Regions from separate parts of the Streptomyces sp. NPDC015532 genome, predicted to be linked through region 1. Evidence: predicted binding sites of a transcription regulator. Region 1 holds the regulator's gene; the other holds the start of a gene.

What was found. The regulator HrcA, encoded in region 1, represses chaperone genes, less so after heat shock. The targets are predictions, from matches to a motif close to TTNGCACTCNGNNNNNCNGAGTGCNAA.
Positions count from the first base shown of each region.
Region 2: groL (chaperonin GroEL) is a predicted target of HrcA. The motif match lies at 7,370-7,396, and genes of this name have one in related genera.

Region 1 covers NZ_JBIBSY010000001.1:556,546-567,089, reverse strand. Annotated here, with positions in the region: gene ACF07B_RS02370 (S41 family peptidase) at 1-803, opposite strand, end outside; gene ACF07B_RS02365 (hypothetical protein) at 877-1,440, opposite strand; gene ACF07B_RS02360 (VOC family protein) at 1,586-1,978, opposite strand; gene ACF07B_RS02355 (16S rRNA (uracil(1498)-N(3))-methyltransferase) at 2,028-2,777, opposite strand; gene ACF07B_RS02350 (nitronate monooxygenase) at 2,774-3,868, opposite strand; gene dnaJ (molecular chaperone DnaJ) at 3,978-5,114, opposite strand; gene hrcA (heat-inducible transcriptional repressor HrcA) at 5,115-6,131, opposite strand; gene ACF07B_RS02335 (MBL fold metallo-hydrolase) at 6,309-7,049, shown strand; gene ACF07B_RS02330 (DUF3097 domain-containing protein) at 7,081-7,887, shown strand; gene hemW (radical SAM family heme chaperone HemW) at 7,984-9,216, opposite strand; gene ACF07B_RS02320 (SpoIIE family protein phosphatase) at 9,353-10,544, opposite strand, start outside.
Region 2 covers NZ_JBIBSY010000014.1:159,737-170,280, reverse strand. Annotated here, with positions in the region: gene murQ (N-acetylmuramic acid 6-phosphate etherase) at 1-529, shown strand, start outside; gene ACF07B_RS32935 (PTS transporter subunit EIIC) at 546-2,060, shown strand; gene ACF07B_RS32930 (hypothetical protein) at 2,107-2,694, shown strand; gene ACF07B_RS32925 (hypothetical protein) at 2,758-2,970, opposite strand; gene ACF07B_RS32920 (Scr1 family TA system antitoxin-like transcriptional regulator) at 3,086-3,925, shown strand; gene ACF07B_RS32915 (DUF397 domain-containing protein) at 3,909-4,121, shown strand; gene ACF07B_RS32910 (NADH:flavin oxidoreductase) at 4,210-5,331, opposite strand; gene groL (chaperonin GroEL) at 5,619-7,244, opposite strand; gene ACF07B_RS32900 (cold-shock protein) at 7,627-7,830, opposite strand; gene ACF07B_RS32895 (MoaD/ThiS family protein) at 8,272-8,547, opposite strand; gene thrC (threonine synthase) at 8,544-9,842, opposite strand; SAM riboswitch class I at 9,858-10,014, opposite strand; gene ACF07B_RS32885 (glucosyl-3-phosphoglycerate synthase) at 10,220-10,544, shown strand, end outside.

The DNA.
Region 1 (10,544 bases):
CGCGGCTCGGCGCCGTCGAGGCCGTCGAGGAGCCACAGTTCACCGGCGGACGCGTAGACCACGCGGGTGCCGTCGGTGGCCGCGTGACGGGCGTAGAAGGCGTCCAGCGGCGTGTGGCGGCGCAGGTCGGAGCCGTCGGCGAGGGAGGAGTAGAGGGCCCCGACGCCCTCGTGGTCCGACAGGAAGGCGATCCGTTCGCCCACCCAGAGGGGGTGTTCGAGGTTCCCGTCGATGTCCTCGTGCAGCCGGACGAACGCGCCGTCGCCGTCCCGGTCGATCCACAGCTTGCCGGCCGTGCCGCCCCGGTAGCGCTTCCACCAGGCGGCCTCGCGTCCCATCGGGGCGGACAGCAGGACGACACCGCCTTCGCCGTGGGCGACATCCCCGACGGGCCCGTACGGCAGGGTCGTCGCGGGGCCCCCGTCGAGCGGGACGGAGCGGGCCCAGGTGCGGCGCAGGCTGGCCTGTCCCTGGCTGCTGAGGGCGAGCACCTGTCCGTCGGGGGTCCAGCCGCGCACCTGGGTCTTCGCGCTGCCCCAGTACGTCAGCCGTTTCGCGGGACCGCCGTCCAGGGAGGCCGCGTGGACCTCGGGGGCTCCGTCCCGCGTCGACGTCCAGGCGACCGTCGTGCCGTCCGGGGAGATGCGCGGATGGCTGACCGGGACGTTGTCGGCGCTGACCCGCCAGGCGCGGCCCCCGCCGTCGACCGGGGCGGCCCAGATGTCGTCCTCGGCCGTGAAGACGACCAACTCGCCGTGCAGATGCGGAAACCGGATGTACGCGGAGGCTGCGGACTCAGTCACCCGGTCACCCTACGCAGCGCGCCCGTGGCCCGACAGGGGTTTGGATCACTTGATCCCCGTACGGTCCGGCAGGTCACTTGCCCTGTGAGGGCCAGCAGGTGGGGTCGCCCTTGCACCACATCGTCCGGGTCACGGTGACGGTGACGGTGGGATCGGGCTGTCCGTTCGTGGGGTGGTAGGTGACCGGCGGGGTGGGTCCCGCGTCGCAGTCGCCCAGGCCGTTGACGCGGAAGACCTGCCTGCCGCCGACGGTGGCGCGCAGATCGCCGCGTACGCAGGCGCCGTTGACGGCGCGGGTGACCTTGCCCTTGACGGTGATGTCCCGGCCGTCGCCGGTCTGGCCCTGGCAGTCGACGGTGGCCACGGTGTTCTCGCTCGGCGAGGGCGACCTCCCCGGCGTGTAGGCCTTGCCCGCGTTGCCCAGGCGGGCGGTGCAGGTGAGCCAACTCACGTCCACCTGCCGCCGTTTCAGTTCTCTGGTCGCCGTCTGGTCGGTCGTGTAGGCGACGGTCGCGGTGCTGAGTCCGTCCACGGGCTGGCACCCGGTCACCGCGAACACTCCGGCCGCGCCCAGCCCGACGGTCACCAGGATCCGCCCGTGCCTCGTGCGGCCTCTGAAATACCTCGAAGCCCCCATGGACGGCAGCGTGCCACCGCACGGCGACGTGCGGTAGACCGCATGCGGCCATCGGGGGCACAACCACCCGAAGGAGTTGCCCGGCGGGCCGGGGAGGTCGTAAGGTTCCCGTTTCCCCGGCCCCGGACGGGCTTCCGGCGGCCCGTCAGCCGAGCAGCAGCAGCCACTCCTGGAGTTCCACCAGGTTGCCCTCGGGGTCCTTGAGATGGGCGACGCGCATGCGTTCCGTCATGGGCGCCGGGCCGTGCAGGAGGGTCGCGCCGCGCGAGACGACCTGTTCGCAGTAGGTGTCGAGGTCGTCCACCCGCAGCACCACCAGGGAGCGGTGTCCGGTCACGGCGTCGCCGATCTCTCCCAGTATTTCCGTCATCATGGCCCGGTCCTGGAGGGCGATGCCCGCCGATCCGGTGACCGGACTGAACTTCTCGTACGGTCCCTCGGCCGCGCCCGACTGGGGCTTGAGGCCGAGGACTTCGGAGTAGAAGCGGTAACAGGTGGCGAAGTCGGAGACGAGCAGTCGTACCTGAGCGAGTTCCATGAGCTCCCCGGTGAGGTGCGGACGGTGAGGTCGTGCCGTGGGCGGTGGGTCAGGACCAGCGGCCGGTGCGGGCCAGCAGCAGTGCCGTGGCCACGGTCCCGGCCGTCGAGGTGCGCAGTACCGTGCGCCCCAGGTGGAAGGTCTTCGCGCCGGCCTCGGTGAACAGCGCGACCTCTTCGGCGGAGATCCCGCCCTCGGGGCCGACCACCAGGACGATGTCCCCGGAGCCGGGCAGCGCGGCGGTCGCGAAGGGCTCGGTGCCCAGGGCGGTGTCCTCGTGGAGCACGGCGGCGAGATCGGCTTTGGCGAGAAGCGCGGCAACCTGCCTGGTCGTCATCGCGTCCGCGACCTCCGGGAAGCGCGCCCGGCGGGACTGCTTGCCCGCCTCCCGGGCGGTGGCCCGCCACTTGGAGAGCGCCTTCAGGCCCCGCTCGCCCTTCCACTGCGTGATGCAGCGGGAGGCGGCCCAGGGGACGATCGCGTCGACGCCGGTCTCGGTCATGGTCTCGACGGCCAGCTCGCCCCGGTCCCCCTTGGGCAGGGCCTGGACGACCGTGATGCGCGGCTCCTCGGGGGCTTCCTCGGTGACCGTGCCCATCCGTACGATCAGCCGGTCCTTGCCCTCGGTGCCGAGGACCACGCAGTCCGCCCGGCGCCCGGCCCCGTCGGTGAGCACGACGTCCTCGCCGCTGTGCAGCCGTTTCACGGAGACGGCGTGCCGTCCCTCGGGTCCGTCGAGGACATGGCGTCCCTCGCCGTCCGTGTCGAAGTGCTCGACCAGGAACACCGGTGCCGTCATCGGGCCGCACCCTCTTCCGGGATCTCGGCGGCGGCCGACAACGCTGTCTCGGCGGCCGCGATCTCTGCGTTCAGTACCTCCACGAGCTGCCCGGCGGGCAGGTCGCGGGCCATGCGGTGACCCTGTCCCGCCCACAGTGCCATGCCCTGCGCGTCGCCCGCCCTGGCGGCCGCCTTGCGCAGCGGCAGGGTGAGGTGGTGGACCTCGGGGTAGGCGGCGGGCGCGTACGGGCCGTGCTCGCGCATGAAGCGGTTGGCCAGCGCGCGCGCCGGACGTCCGGAGAAGGCGCGGGTGAGCTCCGTGCGGACGTACAGGGGGTCGGTCAGCGCCTGCTTGTGCACGGCGCTCGCGCCGGACTCGGGGGTCGCGAGGAAGGCGGTGCCGAGCTGGGCCGCGTTCGCGCCCGCGGCGAGGACGGCGGCGATCTGGCTGCCGCGCATGATGCCGCCGGCCGCGACGACCGGGATCCCCACGGTCTCGCGTACCCGCGCGACCAGCGTGAGCAGGCCGACGCCGGTGCCATCCGTCTCCGGGTTGTCCCGGTGGGTGCCCTGGTGTCCGCCGGCCTCGATGCCCTGCACGACGACCGCGTCGGCGCCGGCCCGCTGCGCGCTGAGGGCCTCCTCGGCCGTGGTGGCGGTCACCAGGGTGAGGGTCCCGGCGCGCCGCAGCGACTCCAGCACCTCCTGCTTCGGGACGCCGAAGTGGAAGGAGACCGCCGCCACCGGGTTGTCGAGGAGGACGGCGAGTTTGGCGTCGTAGCCGTCGTCGCGTCCGCTGTCCGGATCGCCGAGCTCGGTCTCGTACCAGGCGGCCTCGCCGGCGAGCTGGTGGGCGTACACCTCGACCGAGGCGGCGTCCGCGTGCTCGGGCTGCGGGAGGAACAGGTTGACGCCGAAGGGACGGCCGGTCAGCCCGCGCAGCTGCTTGATCTCCTGGTACATGCCGTCGGCGGTCTTGTACCCCGCCGCGAGGAAGCCGAGCCCGCCGGCCTCGGACACGGCGGCCGCGAGCTGCGGGACGGAGACTCCGCCCGCCATGGGGGCCTGCACGATCGGGTGAGGGAAGAGATCGGTCAGCGCGGAGGACATGACGGCATGTTGTCACGTCCCCGGGACAAGTCAGAAACCGGTCACCCGTCCGGATAGGGCCTCCGACGTGGAAGGCACGGGGCGTGTCCCGCCCCGTGCCCCACATGGATCAGCGGCCGTTGAAGGCGTCCTTCAGCCGGGAGAAGAGACCCTGCTGGCCGGGCTGGAACTGACCCGTGGGCCGCTCCTCGCCACGCAGCTTGGCGAGCTCGCGCAGCACCCGCTCCATCTCCGGGTCGAGCTTGGTCGGCGTGGTGACCTCGACGTGCACGATGAGGTCGCCGCGGCCGCCGCCGCGCAGGTGGGTGACACCCCGGCCGTGCAGCGGGATCGACTGGCCGGACTGCGTGCCCGGACGGATGTCGACCTCCTCCATGCCGTCGAGGGTCTCCAGCGGCACCTTCGTGCCGAGGGCCGCCGCCGTCATCGGGAGGGTGACCGTGCAGTGCAGGTCGTCCCCGCGCCGCTGGAAGGTCGAGTGCGGCAGCTCGTGGATCTCGACGTACAGGTCGCCGGCGGGGCCGCCGCCGGGGCCGACCTCGCCCTCGCCCGCGAGCTGGATCCGGGTGCCGTTGTCGACACCGGCCGGGATCTTGACCGTCAGGGTGCGACGGGAGCGCACCCGGCCGTCACCCGCGCACTCGTGGCACGGGGTCGGGACGACGGTGCCGAAGCCCTGGCACTGCGGACACGGCCGTGAGGTCATGACCTGGCCGAGGAAGGACCGCGTCACCTGGGACACCTCGCCGCGACCGCGGCACATGTCACAGGTCTGCGCGGAGGTGCCGGGTGCGGCGCCCTCGCCGTTGCAGGTGCCGCAGACGACGGCCGTGTCGACCTGGATGTCCTTCGTGGTGCCGAAGGCCGCCTCGTCGAGCTCGATCTCCAGCCGGATCATGGCGTCCTGACCCCGGCGGGTGCGCGAGCGCGGTCCGCGCTGCGACGCCGTGCCGAAGAACGCGTCCATGATGTCCGAGAAGTTCCCGAAGCCGCCCGCGCCGAAGCCTCCGGCGCCCGCGCCGCCCTGCTGGGACAGCGGGTCACCGCCGAGGTCGTAGACCTGCTTCTTCTGCGGGTCCGACAACACCTCGTACGCGGCGTTGATCTCTTTGAACCGCTCCTGCGTCTTCGGATCGGGATTGACGTCCGGATGCAGCTCGCGAGCGAGCCTCCGGAACGCCTTCTTGATCTCGTCCTGGGACGCGTCGCGGCGCACGCCGAGTACGGCGTAGTAGTCCGTGGCCACTTACGACTCCGCCAGGATCTGTCCGACGTACCGTGCCACCGCTCGTACCGCTCCCATCGTTCCCGGGTAATCCATGCGGGTCGGGCCGACCACGCCGAGTTTGGCTACTGCCTCAACGCCCGAACCGTAGCCGACGGAGACCACGGACGTGGAGTTGAGTCCCTCGTACGCGTTCTCGTGCCCGATTCGCACGGTCATGCTCGAATCTCCGGCCTCTCCAAGCAACTTGAGGAGCACGACCTGCTCCTCCAGCGCTTCGAGCACCGGCCGGATGGTGAGAGGGAAGTCATGTCCGAATCGCGTCAGATTGGCGGTACCGCCGATCATCAGCCGCTCCTCGGTCTCCTCGACGAGTGTCTCCAGCAGTGTGGAGAGCACCGTCGAGACCGTACCCCGGTCTTCCGCCTCGAAGGCGTCCGGGAGGTCCTGGACGAGCTGCGGGACGTCCGCGAAGGGGCGTCCCGCGACCCGGCTGTTGAGCCGGGCGCGCAGGTCCGCCAGCGACGTCTCACCGAACGGCGCCGGACAGTTGATCATGCGCTGTTCGACCCGGCCGGTGTCCGTGATCAGCACGAGCATCACCCGCGCGGGAGCCATGGACAGCAGCTCCACATGGCGCACGGTCGAGCGGGTCAGCGAGGGGTACTGCACGACGGCGACCTGCCGGGTGAGCTGCGCGAGCAGCCGCACGGTCCGGCCGACGACGTCGTCCAGGTCGACGGCACCGTCCAGGAAGTTCTGGATGGCGCGGCGCTCGGGCGCGGTCATCGGCTTGACGCCGGCGAGCTTGTCGACGAAGAGGCGGTACCCCTTGTCCGTGGGGATGCGCCCGGCACTGGTGTGCGGCTGGGCGATGTACCCCTCGTCCTCCAGGACCGCCATGTCGTTGCGGACCGTCGCGGGCGAGACGCCCAGCCGGTGCCGCTCGGTGAGCGCCTTGGAGCCGACCGGCTCCTCGGTGCCCACGTAGTCCTGGACGATGGCGCGCAGCACCTCGAGCCTGCGTTCGCTGAGCATCGCGCACACCTCCAGGAGTCGACTCGGTGGTCTTGTGGCCTTCGTGGCTTTCGTCTGGCACTCAGCGCACGCGAGTGCCAACGTTCCCCAGCTCAGTGTACGGCGGTGAGGCACGCCCCGGGCAAGGGCGGGCCTGCGAGGTCGTGCACGGCACCCGGTCACCGTTAGCGTCGCCGCATGAGGCTGACTTGGGAAGAGCTCGGGTGGGAAAGGGTGACGTCCCGGGTGGGGCGACGGCGGCTTCCGGACTGGGACTGCACGGCCGGGCTCGTCGTCGGCGAGGGGGCGGCGCTGATGATCGACGCCGGGTCGAGCCTCGCGGAGGGCGCCGCGCTGCGCGCCGACGCGCGGGCCCTCACCGGCGGGCGTGTGACTCATATCGCGCTCACCCACCCACATTTCGACCACGTGTTCGGCGCCGCGGCGTTCGCGGGCGCTCGGATCCTCGTCGCGGACGGTTCGTCCGGGGTCTACGAGAACGGCCGCGACGCGCTGTGCGCGGACGCGGTGCGCAACGGTCTCGACCCGGGGGCGGCGGAGGAGGCCGCCGACACGCTCGTACGTCCCCGCGGCTTCGTCCGGAGCACCTGGGACCTGGATCTCGGCGGCGGCGTCGAGGTCCGGCTGGTGCGGACGGGCGAGGGCCACACCGCCCACGACCTCGTGGCCGTCGTGTCCGGCGACCCGGCCGTGGTGTTCTGCGGCGACCTGGTCGAGGAGTCGGGCGAGCCGCAGGCGGGCCCCGACGCCGTACCGTCGCGCTGGCCCGCGGCGCTGGACCGGCTGCTCGGACTGGGCGGCGAGGACGCGCTGTACGTCCCCGGGCACGGGGCGATCGTGGACGCCGCGTTCGTCCGCACCCAGCGGGACACCCTGACGGCACGCTTCGGCACGACGGGTTCCGGCGTGTCGCGGTGAGCGCCGCCGGACTTCTCCTATCGTCATCCGAATGCGCTCGTACTCTCCGGACCTGACCCCGCCGTGGAAGAAGCCCCGGTCCGTGCCCGAGGTCCCGGCGGACCCGGGTCTGGTCGTCGAGGAGGCCGGCACCGGCTTCTGCGGCGCGGTGATCCGCTGCGAGGCGGGCACGGTGACCCTGGAGGACCGCTTCGGCAAGCACCGGGTGTTCCCGCTGGAGCCGCGCGGCTTCCTCCTGGAGGGCAAGGTGGTGACCCTGGTCCGCCCGGCGGCCACGGCTCCCGTACGCCCCAGCCGTACCGCCTCCGGCTCGGTGGCGGTACCCGGCGCCCGCGCCCGGGTCGCGCGCGCCGGGCGCATCTACGTCGAGGGCCGCCACGACGCCGAACTGGTGGAACGGGTCTGGGGCGACGATCTGCGCATCGAGGGCGTCGTCGTGGAGTACCTGGAGGGCGTCGACGACCTCCCGGCGGTCGTCGACGCGTTCGCCCCGGGCCCGGACGCCCGGCTCGGCGTCCTCGTGGACCACCTGGTCCCGGGGTCGAAGGAGTCCCGGATCGCCGAGGCGGTCACCAGCGAGCACGCCCTGGTGCTCGGCCACCCGTACATCGACGTCTGGGAGGCCGTGAAGCCGTCCTCCGTCGGCATCGCGGCCTGGCCGACCGTCCCGCGCGGCCAGGACTGGAAGACGGGCGTGTGCCGGGCCCTGGGCTGGCCGGAGAACACCGGCGCGGCCTGGCAGCACATCCTGTCCCGGGTCCACTCCTACAGGGACCTGGAACCGGCACTCCTGGGCCGCGTGGAGGAACTGATCGACTTCGTCACGGCGCCGGAGTGACCGGACGGCGGCCGGTTCCCCGGGAACGGTCGCGTCCCCGGCCGGCCGTCCCGGTCCCGCGTGAAACTTGGCCGGGAACCGCGCGGGAACAGGTGTTCAGTCCACCAGATCCCGGACGACGGCGTCCGCGAGGAGGCGGCCGCGCAGGGTGAGAACGGCGCGGCCGGCGTCGTACGGACCGGCTTCGAGGAGTCCGTCGGACAGAGCGCGGCGGGAGGCCGCGAGGCCGTCGGGGCGGAGCAGGGAGAGCGGGCAGCCCTCGCGCAACCGCAGTTCCAGGAGGATCCGCTCGACCCGGCGGTCCTCGTCGGACAGGAGTTCACGGCCTGCCCCCGGGGAGCGGCCCTCGGCCAGCGCCGCCGCGTAGGCCCCCGGATGTTTCACGTTCCACCAGCGAACGCCGCCGACGTGGCTGTGCGCGCCGGGGCCCGCTCCCCACCAGTCGGCGCCGCGCCAGTACAGCTCGTTGTGCAGACAGCGGCCGGCCTCGGAGGTGGCCCAGTTCGACACCTCGTACCAGTCGAAGCCCGCCGCCGACATCACCTCGTCCGCGATGAGATACCGGTCCGCGTGCACGTCGTCGTCCGTCATCGGGACCTCGCCGCGGCGGATCCGGCGCGCGAGCTGGGTGCCCTCCTCGACGATGAGCGCGTACGCGGAGATGTGGTCGGGACCGGCGCCGAGGGCGGCTTCGAGCGACGCCCGCCAGTCGTCGTCCGACTCCCCCGGCGTGCCGTAGATCAGATCAAGGTTCACATGCGCGAATCCGGCCGCGCGGGCCTCGGCGACACAGGCCTCGGGGCGGCCCGGGGTGTGCGTGCGGTCGAGCACCTTCAGGACGTGCTGCCGGGCGCTCTGCATGCCGAAGGAGATCCGGTTGAAGCCGCCGGCGCGCAGGGTCGCGAGGTACTCCGGGTCCACGGACTCGGGGTTCGCCTCCGTCGTGATCTCGGCGTCGTCCGCGAGCCCGAACTCGTCCCGGATCGCGCCCAGCATCCGTACGAGATCGTCGGCGGCCAGCAGCGTGGGCGTACCGCCTCCGACGAAGACCGTGCGGACCGGGCGGGGGTCGTCGCCGAGGACCTTGCGGGCGAGCCGGATCTCGTCGGTCAGGGTGTCCGCGTAGTTGTCGCGGGAGGCGAGCACGCCCCCGCTGCCCCGCAGCTCGGTCGCCGTGTAGGTGTTGAAGTCGCAGTAACCGCAGCGGGTCGCGCAGTACGGCACGTGGAGGTAGAACCCGAGAGGCCGGTCGGCCGCCCCGGCCAGGGCGTGCGCGGGCAGCGCCCCGTCGTCGGGGACGGGCTCACCGTCGGGAAGTGCGGAAGGCATGCGTTCCATTGTCCAGCACAGCCGGGGTGGACATGCCCGGCACGGTCCGGGGGGCGCACCGGGGGCGGGGACGGGGCATGTCCACGGGGAGGGGCGACGTGCCGGGCCCAGAGTCCCCGGTCCTCGGAGGGGCCCGCTACTCGGCCTGCAACACCAGCAGGGCCATGTCGTCCTCCGGCGGGCGGGTGCCGAACGCGTGCACCAGCCCGCGGATCCGTTCCGCGATCATCTCGGCGTTCAGGCCGGTACAGCCCGCGAGGGCGTGCGCGAGACCGTCGTCGTCGTCGAACTGACGGGACCCGTCGCGCCGCTCCGTCACGCCGTCGGTGACGCACAGGAGGCTGTCCCCGGGGTACAGCTCGAAGGACTCGGAGGTGTATCCCGGGTCCTCGAAGACGCCGAGCAGGGTCTGCGGCCGGGCCATCTCCCGTACGCCCCCGTCGGGGCCCAGCAGCAGCGGCAGCGGATGCCCCGCCGAGGCGAGGGTGCAGCGCACTCCGCCCTCGAAGGGGACCAGCTCGCCGTAGAGCATGGACAGGAAGCGCGTCTGCGGGCCGGGGTCGGTGCCGAGCCCGGGCCCGCCCGCGGCCACGAGAGCGCGGGCCGCCGCGTCCGCGGCCTCCGTCGCGTCGTCGAGGAGCAGCTCGTTGAGACGGTCGAGGACGTCCGCGACGTCGTAGCCCTCACGCGCCAGCAGGCGCAGCCAGGGCCGCGCCAGGCCGATCACGACGGCGGCCTCGGGCCCCTTGCCCTGGACGTCGCCGACCGCGAAGCACCAGCGCCCGTCGCCCGCCGGGAACACGTCGTAGAAGTCACCGCTCGGGCCGCCCTTGTCGAGCGGTTCGTAGACGAGGGCGCTGCGCACCCCGGGGATCTCGGCGACCGCGCCCGGCAGCAGCCCGCGCTGCAGGACCCGGCTGATGGTCGCCTGGCGCGCGTACTGGCGTGCCGCTCCGATGGCCAGGGCGATACGGCGGCTGAGGTCCTCGACGAGTCCGGTGACCTCGTCGGGGAAGTCGGGCGGTCCGGCCCGGCCGATGACGAGCGTGCCCAGCGGCCGGCCGCCCGCGATCAGCCGGTACGCCAGCGCCGCCCCGCTCGCCCCGCGGGCACCCAGCGCCTCGCCGGGCCAGGGCACCGGGACGGCGCGGGAGCGCACCGCGTCGGGCAGCCGCGGCGGGTCCTTCTCCAGGGCCTGGCGCAGCCCCTCGATGAGGTTCTCGCTGCCGTGCCAGACGCGGGCGAGGCGGGGGCCGAGGGCCAGACCGAGTCCGCCGGCCCGGTCGGTGGCTTCGTCCTCCAGCCATACGGCGCACCAGTCGGCGAGA
Region 2 (10,544 bases), on a different contig from region 1:
CGCACTCGCCCTGACGGCCGACGACACCGTGGTCGGTGTCTCCGCCTCGGGCCGCACCCCGTACGCCGTCGGCGCGGTCGAACACGCCCGCAAACAGGGCGCGCTCACGATCGGCCTGTCCTGCAACGCGCACAGCGCGCTCGCCTCCGCCGCGGACCACGGCATCGAGGTCGTGGTCGGCCCCGAACTGCTCACGGGCTCCACCCGGCTGAAGTCCGGCACCGCGCAGAAGCTCGTCCTCAACATGCTCTCGACGATCACGATGATCCGGCTCGGCAAGACGTACGGGAACCTGATGGTCGACGTACGGGCCTCGAACGAGAAGCTGCGGGCCCGCTCCCGCCGCATCGTCGCCCTCGCCACCGGGGCCTCCGACGAGGAGATCGAGCGCGCGCTCGCCGCCACCGACGGCGAGGTGAAGAACGCCATCCTGACGATCGTCGGCGGCGTCGACGGACCCACCGCCGCCCGCCTTCTGGAGGAGTCCGAGGGCCATCTGCGCGCCGCGCTGGCGGCTTCGGCCCGCTGACCAGCACGCTCGGGGAGTGAGCACAAAGGACTCCACCACAGCAGCGGCCATCCTCCCCCTCGTGGGCGGACCCGCGAACGTCCTCACCGTCGCCCACTGCATGACCCGGCTCCGGCTGGGGCTGCGGGACGGCGACCTGGTGGACGAGGCGGGCCTGCGGGCCCTGCCCGCCGTCCTCGGCCTGGTCGCGGACGACGGCTCGTACCAGATCGTGCTGGGCCCCGGCACGGTCGCCCGGGTGACGCCCGCCTTCGAGGCACTGCTGGCGGGCGCCCCGGCGCCCCTCGCCCCGCCCGGCGCGGAACCGGCCACCGCGCCGGGCACCGGACCGGCGACCACCGCGGACCGGCTCGCCCTGCGCGGCGCCGAGCTGAAGGCCTCCCGGACCCGCCGCAACGCCACCCCCCTCAAGCTGTTCCTGCGGCGGATCGCGGACGTCTTCGTGCCCCTGATCCCCGCCCTGATCGGCTGCGGGGTCATCGCCGGCCTCAACGGCCTGCTGATCAACCTCGGCGTCCTGAAGGGCCTGACCCCCGCGCTGACCGCCATCGCCGCCGGGTTCATGGCGCTGATCGCCGTCTTCGTGGGACACAACACGGCCAAGGTGTTCGGCGGCACCCCGGTCCTGGGCGGCGCGGTGGCCTCGGTCGTCGTGTACGCGGGGGTCGCCAAGGTGACCGTCCTCGGGGTGACGCTCGCCCCCGGCCAGGGCGGTGTCCTCGGCGCCCTGGCCGCGGCCCTGCTCGGGACGTACGTGGAGAAGTGGTGCCGCCGCTGGGTGCCGCCGACCCTGGACGTCCTGCTCACCCCCACCCTCACCGTGCTGCTGACCGGCCTGGTCACGCTGTACGCGCTGATGTACGCGGCCGGTGAGCTCTCCGCCGCCATCGGCAGCGCCGCCGCCTGGCTGCTGTCCACCACCGGCGCCCTCGCCGGGCTCGTCCTCGGCGCCCTGTTCCTCCCCCTGGTGATGCTGGGCCTGCACCAGGCCCTCATCCCCATCCACACCACGCTCATCGAACAGCAGGGGTACACCGTCCTGCTGCCCGTGCTCGCCATGGCGGGCGCGGGCCAGGTCGGCGCCGCCCTCGCGGTCTACGTCCGGCTGCGCCACGACACCTCGCTCCGTACGACGATCAGATCGGCGCTCCCGGCCGGGCTCCTCGGCGTCGGCGAACCCCTGATCTACGGCGTCTCCCTGCCCCTCGGCCGCCCCTTCGTCACGGCCTGCGCGGGCGGCGCGGCGGGCGGTGCCTTCATCGGCTTCTTCTCGATGCTGGGCGACCGCGTGGGCTCGACCGCCATCGGACCCTCCGGTGTGGCCCTGTTCCCGCTGCTGTCCGGCAACCGGGGCCTCGCCGTCACCGCGGCGATCTACGCGGGCGGCCTGCTGACCGGGTACGCCGTCGGATTCGCGGCCACCTACTTCTTCGGCCTCGGCGGCGCCCTGCGAAACGGTCCCGACGGCGGACTCGACCGTGACACCGGCGGCGCCTCACCGGCCCGCCGCTCGGAACAGGCCGCCGTCTAGGACCTGTCCCGGCCGCGCTGTCGGTGGCGCGTGCGACGCTGGGGGCATGAACCACGCACAGCTGACCGCCCTCGGCCGCGCTCTGCGGCTGCTCGGGGAACACGGCGACGCACTGAACGCCGACACCCCCGACGCCAAGCTGCACGAGGTCAAGGCGGACCTGAAGCGGGCCCTGGACCTGCTCGACGAGACGGTGTCGACGGCCAAGCCGACCACCCGCTGCCCCGAGCACCCGAACGGCCCGGTGGACGAGAGCGCCCCGGACCGCTGTCTGCTCTGCGAGACCCGCCGCCGCACCGCCCGCCGCACCGAGGTCAACGACGCGTACACGCACGGCCGGCCAGCCGCCCCGGACGAGCTGCCCGACCGCACGATGTCCCGCTACGGAGTGCGCGGTGACCGCCCCCAGCCCCAGCAGCGCTGGCTCCCGGAGGTGTGGAACGGCCAGACGTGGCTCCTGTGCGGCACTCCCCGCCGCGACCGCCAGGAGGCCGAGCGTTACCTCGCCGCCGAGCGCCGGGCCCCCCGCCCCGGCATGGCCTACCGCCTCGTCCACGAGTTCACGGACTACGAGGTGCTCCGCATCTGGGGCACCCCGGTCAAGGTCGACATCGAGCCGATGGGGAACCTCTAGGCAGGCCGGGAAACCTTCAGGAAGGCCGGGGGCCCGAAGGCGGGCCCCCTCCCCGGCCCCGGGTCAGGGCAGCCGCCCCTCCGCGTTGAGCCGCCGCACCCGGGCCCGCAGCACCTCACCCGGCGGCGCCTCCCCGAGTGCCTCGGGCGGACAGTCCCACTCGATTCCCCCGCCGGGCGGCCGCAGTTGTACGAGGCCGCCCTCGCGCCCCATCACCTGCCCGAGCCGCCCGTCCCGTACGTCGATCGCGTACTCCTCGCCCGACGTCGTCTCCATCGCACCGCACCTTCCACGCTGAGTGTTCGCTTTCACCACCCAGCGTGGCCATCACCCCCCTAGCCTGGGAAGGGACGCCGGTCCAACAACCCCACCTGTGTGACAGGGAGTCGCCATGCCCGGCCCCAAGGACCTCGACCCGGCCGCCTCCCCCCGCGCGATGATCGGCGCCGAGCTGCGGCACGCCCGCGAGAACGCCGGTCTCAGCCAGGCCGACCTGGGCGAACCCCTCTTCGTCAGCGGTTCGTTCATCGGCCAACTGGAGTCGGGCACACGCCGCTTGCAGCTCGAATACGCCGTCCAGATAGACGAGATCCTCGGGACCAAGGGCTTCTTCGAACGCAACTGCCGGGCCCTGGCCAGGTCGAAGTACCCGGACCACTTCGTGGAGGCGGCAGAGGCGGAGGCGGTTGCCACGGGGATCAGGGAGTATGCGCCGGCACTCGTCCCGGGCCTGCTGCAGACACGGGGGTATGCCCAGGCCATGTTCCGCCGGGGACGCCCGACGGCAACAGCGCAGGTCATCGACGAGTTGGTCGCGGCCCGACTGGAACGTGGGCGCCTGCTCGACGATCCAACAACGCCGCTGTTGTGGGCGATCCTTGACGAGGCTGTCCTACGCCGAAGGGTCGGCGATTGGCCGGTCATGGCCGAGGCCCTACGCCACATTGCCACCCTGGTGGAAGGGCACCGGGTCATCGTGCAAGTGCTGGCCTTCGCAGCGGGAGCCCACATGGCCATGGAGGGCTCCCTCAAGCTGATGACCTTCAACGACGCCGCACCTCTCGCTTACCTGCAAGGCCTGGGGACAGGCCGGCTGGAGGACGACCCGGCCACCGTCGCCCACCATGACCTGACCTTCCACCTCCTCGCGGCCAGCGCACTCTCACCGCACGAATCACTGGCCCTGATCCGCTCGGTGGCCGAGGATTACGCGCATGAGCGACAGCCCTGAGTACGCCCTGCGCAAGGCCACTTGGCGCAAGTCCAGCTACAGCGGAGCAAGCGGCGGCGACTGCCTGGAAGTTGCCCTGGCTGCGGGCCACCCCCCTCACATCCCCGTCCGGGACTCCAAGAAGCCCGGTTCCGTGATCGCCTTCGGGGCCGCCGCGTGGGGCGCCTTCGTGGGCCACCTCGGCGCCACCGGCTGACCGGGGCGGAGCGCGGAAAAAAGGGACGGCGCCCGCGTCGCGGCGGGCGCCGTCCCTCCCCCGTTCCCCCTGTTTCCAGGAAGCTGTGTCAGCTGAGCGTGCGCAGCGCCGCCGCGTCGTACGGAGCCAGGTCCTCGAAGCGTCCGGCCAGGACCTTCGCCGCCCACTCGGGGTCCTGGAGCAGCGCGCGGCCGATGGCGACGAGGTCGAACTCGTCGCGCTCCATGCGGTCGAGGAGGTCGTCGATGCCCTTGACCGGGGAGCCCTCGCCCACGAAGGCCTTGATGAAGTCGCCGTCCAGGCCGACCGAGCCGACGGTGATGGTGGGCTTGCCCGTCAGCTTCTTCGTCCAGCCCGCGAGGTTGAGGTCGGAACCGTCGAACTCGGGCACCCAGTAGCGGCGCGTGGAGGCGTGGAAGGAGTCGACACCGGCCGCGGCGAGCGGGGCGAGGATCGCCTCCAGCTCCTCCGGGGTCTCGGCGAGCCGGGCCTCGTAGGCCTGCTGCTTCCACTGCGAGTAGCGGAAGATGACGGGGAACTCGGGCGAGACCGCGGCACGCACCGCGGCGACGATCTCCGCCGAGAACTTCGTACGGGCCACCGGGTCACCGCCGTACGCGTCCTCGCGCCGGTTGGTGCCGGCCCAGTGGAACTGGTCGAGCAGGTAGCCGTGGGCGCCGTGCAGTTCGACACCGTCGAAGCCGATGCGCTCGGCGTCCGCGGCGGCCTTGGCGAAGGCCTCGACGACGTCGTCGAGGTCCTGCTGGGTCATGCTCTTGCCGGTGACCTCGGCGCCCTCCTTGTAGAGGCCGGAGGGGCCGACGGGCGGGGCGTCCGTGAAGGGCGGCTCGCCCGCCTTGCGGACCATGCCGATGTGCCAGAGCTGCGGGACGATCGCACCGCCCGCCGCGTGCACGGCGTCGGCGACCTTCGCCCATCCCGCGAGCTGCTCCTCGCCGTGGAAGCGCGGCACCGCGTCGCTCTGTCCGGCCGAGTCGTGGCCGACGTAGGTGCCCTCGGTGACGATCAGGCCGACGCCCGCGGCGGCGCGGCGGGAGTAGTAGCCGACCACGTCCTCCCCCGGTACACCACCCGGCGAGAACATCCGGGTCATCGGGGCCATGGCGATCCGGTTCGGGACGGTCAGGCCGTTGATCGAGACGGGACGGGACAGGATCTCGGCTGCGCGGGTCGCGGCGTCAGCGGTCACGTGGGGGCTCCTCGAAGAGGTGGTCGGTATGACGTCGAGCGGTCTGCGAAGCAGGAGATTCCGTGCGGTATGTGCACATGCATCAACTGCTCTTCAGCGTCAACCTCCGCACCGGGCGGAGCATTCCGCCGTACCCGGGCCCGCTTCTGTGATCCGGGCCACGTCGCGGGTCGGGCCGCGGCCCCGGGAGCCGTCCGGGGCGGGCCGGGAAACGCCCGAGGGCGGCACCCCCCTTGCGGGAAGGTGCCGCCCTCGGTACGTCAGGACGGTTGATCGACCGGGGTCGATCAGAAGTCCATGTCACCGCCCGGCATGCCGCCCGGAGCGCCGCCGGCAGCGGCCTTCTCCGGCTTGTCGGCGATGACGGCCTCGGTGGTCAGGAACAGCGCGGCGATGGAGGCGGCGTTCTGCAGGGCAGAGCGCGTGACCTTCGCCGGGTCGATGATGCCTTCGGCGATCATGTCGACGTACTCACCGGTCGCGGCGTTCAGGCCGTGGCCGACGGGAAGGTTGCGCACCTTCTCGACGATGACGCCACCCTCGAGACCACCGTTGACGGCGATCTGCTTGAGCGGGGCCTCCAGGGCGAGACGCACGGCGTTGGCGCCGGTCGCCTCGTCGCCCGTGAGCTCGAGCTTCTCGAAGACCGAGGAGGCCTGGAGCAGGGCCACGCCACCACCGGCGACGATGCCCTCCTCGACGGCCGCCTTCGCGTTGCGAACGGCGTCCTCGATGCGGTGCTTGCGCTCCTTGAGCTCGACCTCGGTGGCGGCACCGGCCTTGATGACGGCCACGCCGCCGGCCAGCTTCGCCAGACGCTCCTGGAGCTTCTCGCGGTCGTAGTCCGAGTCCGAGTTCTCGATCTCGGCACGGATCTGGTTCACACGGCCGGCGACCTGGTCGGCAGAGCCGGAGCCGTCGACGATCGTGGTCTCGTCCTTGGTGATGACGACCTTGCGGGCGCGGCCCAGCAGGTCCAGACCCGCGTTCTCCAGCTTGAGGCCGACCTCCTCGGAGATGACCTCGCCGCCCGTGAGGATGGCGATGTCGCCGAGCATGGCCTTGCGGCGGTCACCGAAGCCCGGAGCCTTGACGGCGACGGACTTGAAGGTGCCACGGATCTTGTTGACGACCAGGGTCGACAGGGCCTCGCCCTCGACGTCCTCGGCGATGATCAGCAGGGGCTTGCCGCCCTGCATGACCTTCTCCAGGAGCGGGAGCAGGTCCTTCACGTTCGCGATCTTGGAGTTCGCGATCAGGATGTACGGGTCGTCGAGGACGGCCTCCATACGCTCCATGTCGGTGGCGAAGTACGCCGAGATGTAGCCCTTGTCGAAGCGCATACCCTCGGTGAGCTCCAGCTCCAGACCGAAGGTCTGGGACTCCTCGACGGTGATGACGCCTTCCTTGCCGACCTTGTCCATCGCCTCGGCGATGAGCTCGCCGATCTGGGTGTCGGCGGCGGAGATGGAGGCCGTGGAGGCGATCTGCTCCTTGGTCTCGACATCCTTCGCCTGCTCAAGCAGGGCACCGGAGACGGCCTCGACGGCCTTCTCGATACCGCGCTTGAGGGCCATCGGGTTGGCGCCGGCGGCGACGTTGCGCAGACCCTCGCGCACGAGCGCCTGGGCCAGCACGGTCGCCGTGGTCGTACCGTCGCCGGCGACGTCGTCCGTCTTCTTGGCGACTTCCTTGACCAGCTCGGCGCCGATCTTCTCGTACGGGTCCTCGAGCTCGATCTCCTTGGCGATGGAAACACCATCGTTGGTGATCGTGGGGGCGCCCCACTTCTTCTCGAGGACGACGTTACGGCCCTTGGGGCCGAGGGTGACCTTGACGGCGTCAGCGAGCTGGTTCATCCCGCGCTCGAGACCGCGCCGTGCCTCCTCGTTGAACGCGATGATCTTGGCCATGTGAAGTGGTCCTCCCGGACGGGGTGGATTGCTCCGGATCGTGCCCGCGCCCGCGACGGACGGCCTGCAAGCCTTGTGGTTCCTTGCCCCACAGGCCCGCGGGCCTCGCTGACCCGATCCAAGTTCTGTCACTCTCACTGGGAGAGTGCTAACGCCAATGATTAGCACTCGACCCCTGCGAGTGCAAGCGCCTCTCGCGAAAACAGCCCCTGCGCGGGCCCTTGCGCGAAGGTCCGCACAGGTACCGCGCGGGGGGCGTGCGCAGGCGCGGGACGCGCGCCGGGCAGCGCCCGCGACGGGCCGGCACGCACGAGGGGCCCGCATCCCCGGTGGGATGCGGGCCCCTCGTGCGTGAGTTGCGTCGGTGGTCGTTCGCGCCCGATCAGACGGCGAGTTTGACCATGTCCGCCTGCGGACCCTTCTGGCCCTGCGAGATTTCGAACTCCACTCGCTGACCCTCTTCAAGGGTGCGGTAGCCGTCCATCTGAATCGCGCTGTAGTGCACGAAGACGTCCGCACCACCGTCGACCGCGATGAAGCCGTACCCCTTCTCCGCGTTGAACCACTTGACGGTGCCCTGAGCCATGCCTAACTCCCCTATTACTGGCCCTTGCACAGATCCACACTTCGCGGATCCGGGTCAGACCTCACCCCCCAACGGTTGGGGGTGTGCGCCGGAACGCGTCGACCGCGGCTGAATGTATCTGTCCAACTGCCCTCTGCAACAGGTCAATCGGACGAGAATTCTGGGCATGGCCGATCAATGATATGCGGAGAATGCGCAAGGATTCGGGGCAAGTCGGGCCCCGTAAATGCCATAAAATGCCCAAAAAGGCGAGGCAGTTTGGCTACTTCTTGTCGGCCCGCGAACGGTCACTCATATGCGTCCGGCATGAAACCAACATCCAAAAACAAGCGGCTTCCCCGACTCTAGCGCGTTCAACCCTACAGAATTGCCCCCTCCGTTTCTCTCACGGAGGGGGCAATTCGATGAACTCAGCGTGTTCGGCATTACCGAGGGTAACGATCAGCCTCCGGCGACGGCCGGAATGATCGAGACACCCACACCGTCCGGGGTCGCCGTCTCCAGGCCCTGCTCGAAGCGGACGTCGTCGTCGTTGACGTACACGTTCACGAAGCGGCGCAGCTTGCCCTGGTCGTCCAGGACGCGCGCGGCGATGCCCGTGTGGTTCTTCTCCAGGTCGCTGATGACCTCGGCGAGGGTCGCGCCCTCGGCCGTCACCTCGGCGGCGCCACCGGTGTAGGTGCGCAGGATGGTGGGGATGCGGACGTTGACGCTCATGATGCGAGGCCAGCCTCTCGGAAGGAGTCGAGGTTCGGGCGGATGGTCGCGGTCAGCCCGGTGTCCGAGGCCACCGCGTCCAGGGTCTTGAGGCCGTCGCCGGTGTTCAGCACGACCGTGGTGAGGGCCGGGTCGAGGAGACCGTTCTCGATCAGCTTGCGGGTGACGCCGACGGTCACGCCACCGGCCGTCTCCGCGAAGATGCCCTCGGTGCGCGCGAGCAGCTTGATCGCGTCGACGATCTGCTCGTCGTTCACGTCCTCCACCGCGCCGCCGGTGCGCCGCGCGATGTCGAGCACGTACGGCCCGTCCGCGGGGTTGCCGATGGCGAGCGACTTGGCGATGGTGTCCGGCTTCTGCGGCCGTACGACGTCGTGGCCGGCCTTGTAGGCGACGGAGACCGGGGAGCAGCCCTCGGCCTGGGCGCCGAAGATCTTGTAGGGCCTGTCCTCGACCAGTCCGAGCTTGATCAGTTCCTGGAGTCCCTTGTCGATCTTCGTGAGCTGGGAGCCGGAGGCGATCGGCACGACGAGCTGGTCGGGGAGCCTCCAGCCGAGCTGCTCGCAGATCTCGTACGCCAGCGTCTTGGAGCCCTCGGCGTAGTAGGGCCGCAGGTTGACGTTGACGAAGCCCCAGCCCTCGCCGGCCGGGTCGCCGATCAGCTCGGAGCAGAAGCGGTTCACGTCGTCGTAGTTGCCCTGGATGCCGACGAGCTCTCCGCCGTAGACCGCGGCCATGACGACCTTGCCCTGCTCCAGGTCGTGCGGGATGAACACGCAGGAGCGGAAGCCGGCGCGGGCCGCCGCGGCGCCGACGGCGCCGGCGAGGTTGCCGGTGGAGGAGCAGGAGAGAGTCGTGAAGCCGAAGACACGGGCCGCTTCGATGGCCTGGGCGACGACGCGGTCCTTGAAGGAGTGCGTCGGGTTGCCGGAGTCGTCCTTGACGAAGAGCTTTCCGGCGTCGACACCGAGCTCACGGGCCAGGTTGTCGGCCTGGACGAGCTTGGTCCAGCCCGGGTTGATGTTCGGCTTATCCGCCACGTCCGCGGGGACGGGCAGCAGCGGCGCGTAGCGCCAGATGTTCGCGGGTCCCGCTTCGATGCGCTTGCGGAGTTCTTCGGTCTCGTAGGCCGAGAAGTCGTAGGCGATCTCCAGCGGGCCGAAACACTCCTCACAGGCGAAGACCGGGCCGAGCGGGACGCGGTGTCCGCACTCGCGGCAGGAAAGCGCCGTGGCCGGGCCGAGGTCGACCGCTTCGGCGGAGTTCGTGGTACTTGCAACTGTCTGCGCAGCCATGGAGGCGAGGCCCTTTCCTCATCTTCCTCACGGCGCACTTCGCCGCGAGACGGATTTGGCACCTTCCCGAGCCGGGAGCCTCGCGACGCGATCGACATCGATCGGTACGAGACCGGCTGGAGGGTTGCCGGGGCTTCATCGGGCCGTATCCCTCTGCCCCTCTGGATGAGCGGTATTTGATTGTTGAACTGTTGAACGCGATACGTACCGACGATCCAGGACATGCGATGGTCATCCGCGTTGTTCAAGACTGTAACCGAAGGCCAGGACAGTTGAGATAGTCGTCCGAACCGCGAGACGACGGCAATCGATCTGCCGCTGGCCGCAGCGGGCACGCCGATGAGAGCGTGTGATCAGACAGTGAGGAGCCGCAGACCGTGCTGAAAGACGTCGAAAGCTGGCTGAGCACACGCTCCTGGTCCGTGACCGACCGCCCGCTCCACAAGATCATGGCCGCGAAACGCATCACGGGATCGACGGTCAGTGTGGTGCTGCCCGCGCTCAACGAGGAGGAGACCGTCGGCGAGATCGTGGCGATCATCCGCCACGACCTGATGCAGCAGGTGCCGCTCGTCGACGAGATCGTCGTCGTCGACTCCGGCTCGACCGACCGCACCGCCGCGGTCGCCGCCGCGGCGGGCGCGAGGGTCGTGCACCGCGACGACATCCTCCCGCGGATCCCGGCCGTGCCGGGCAAGGGCG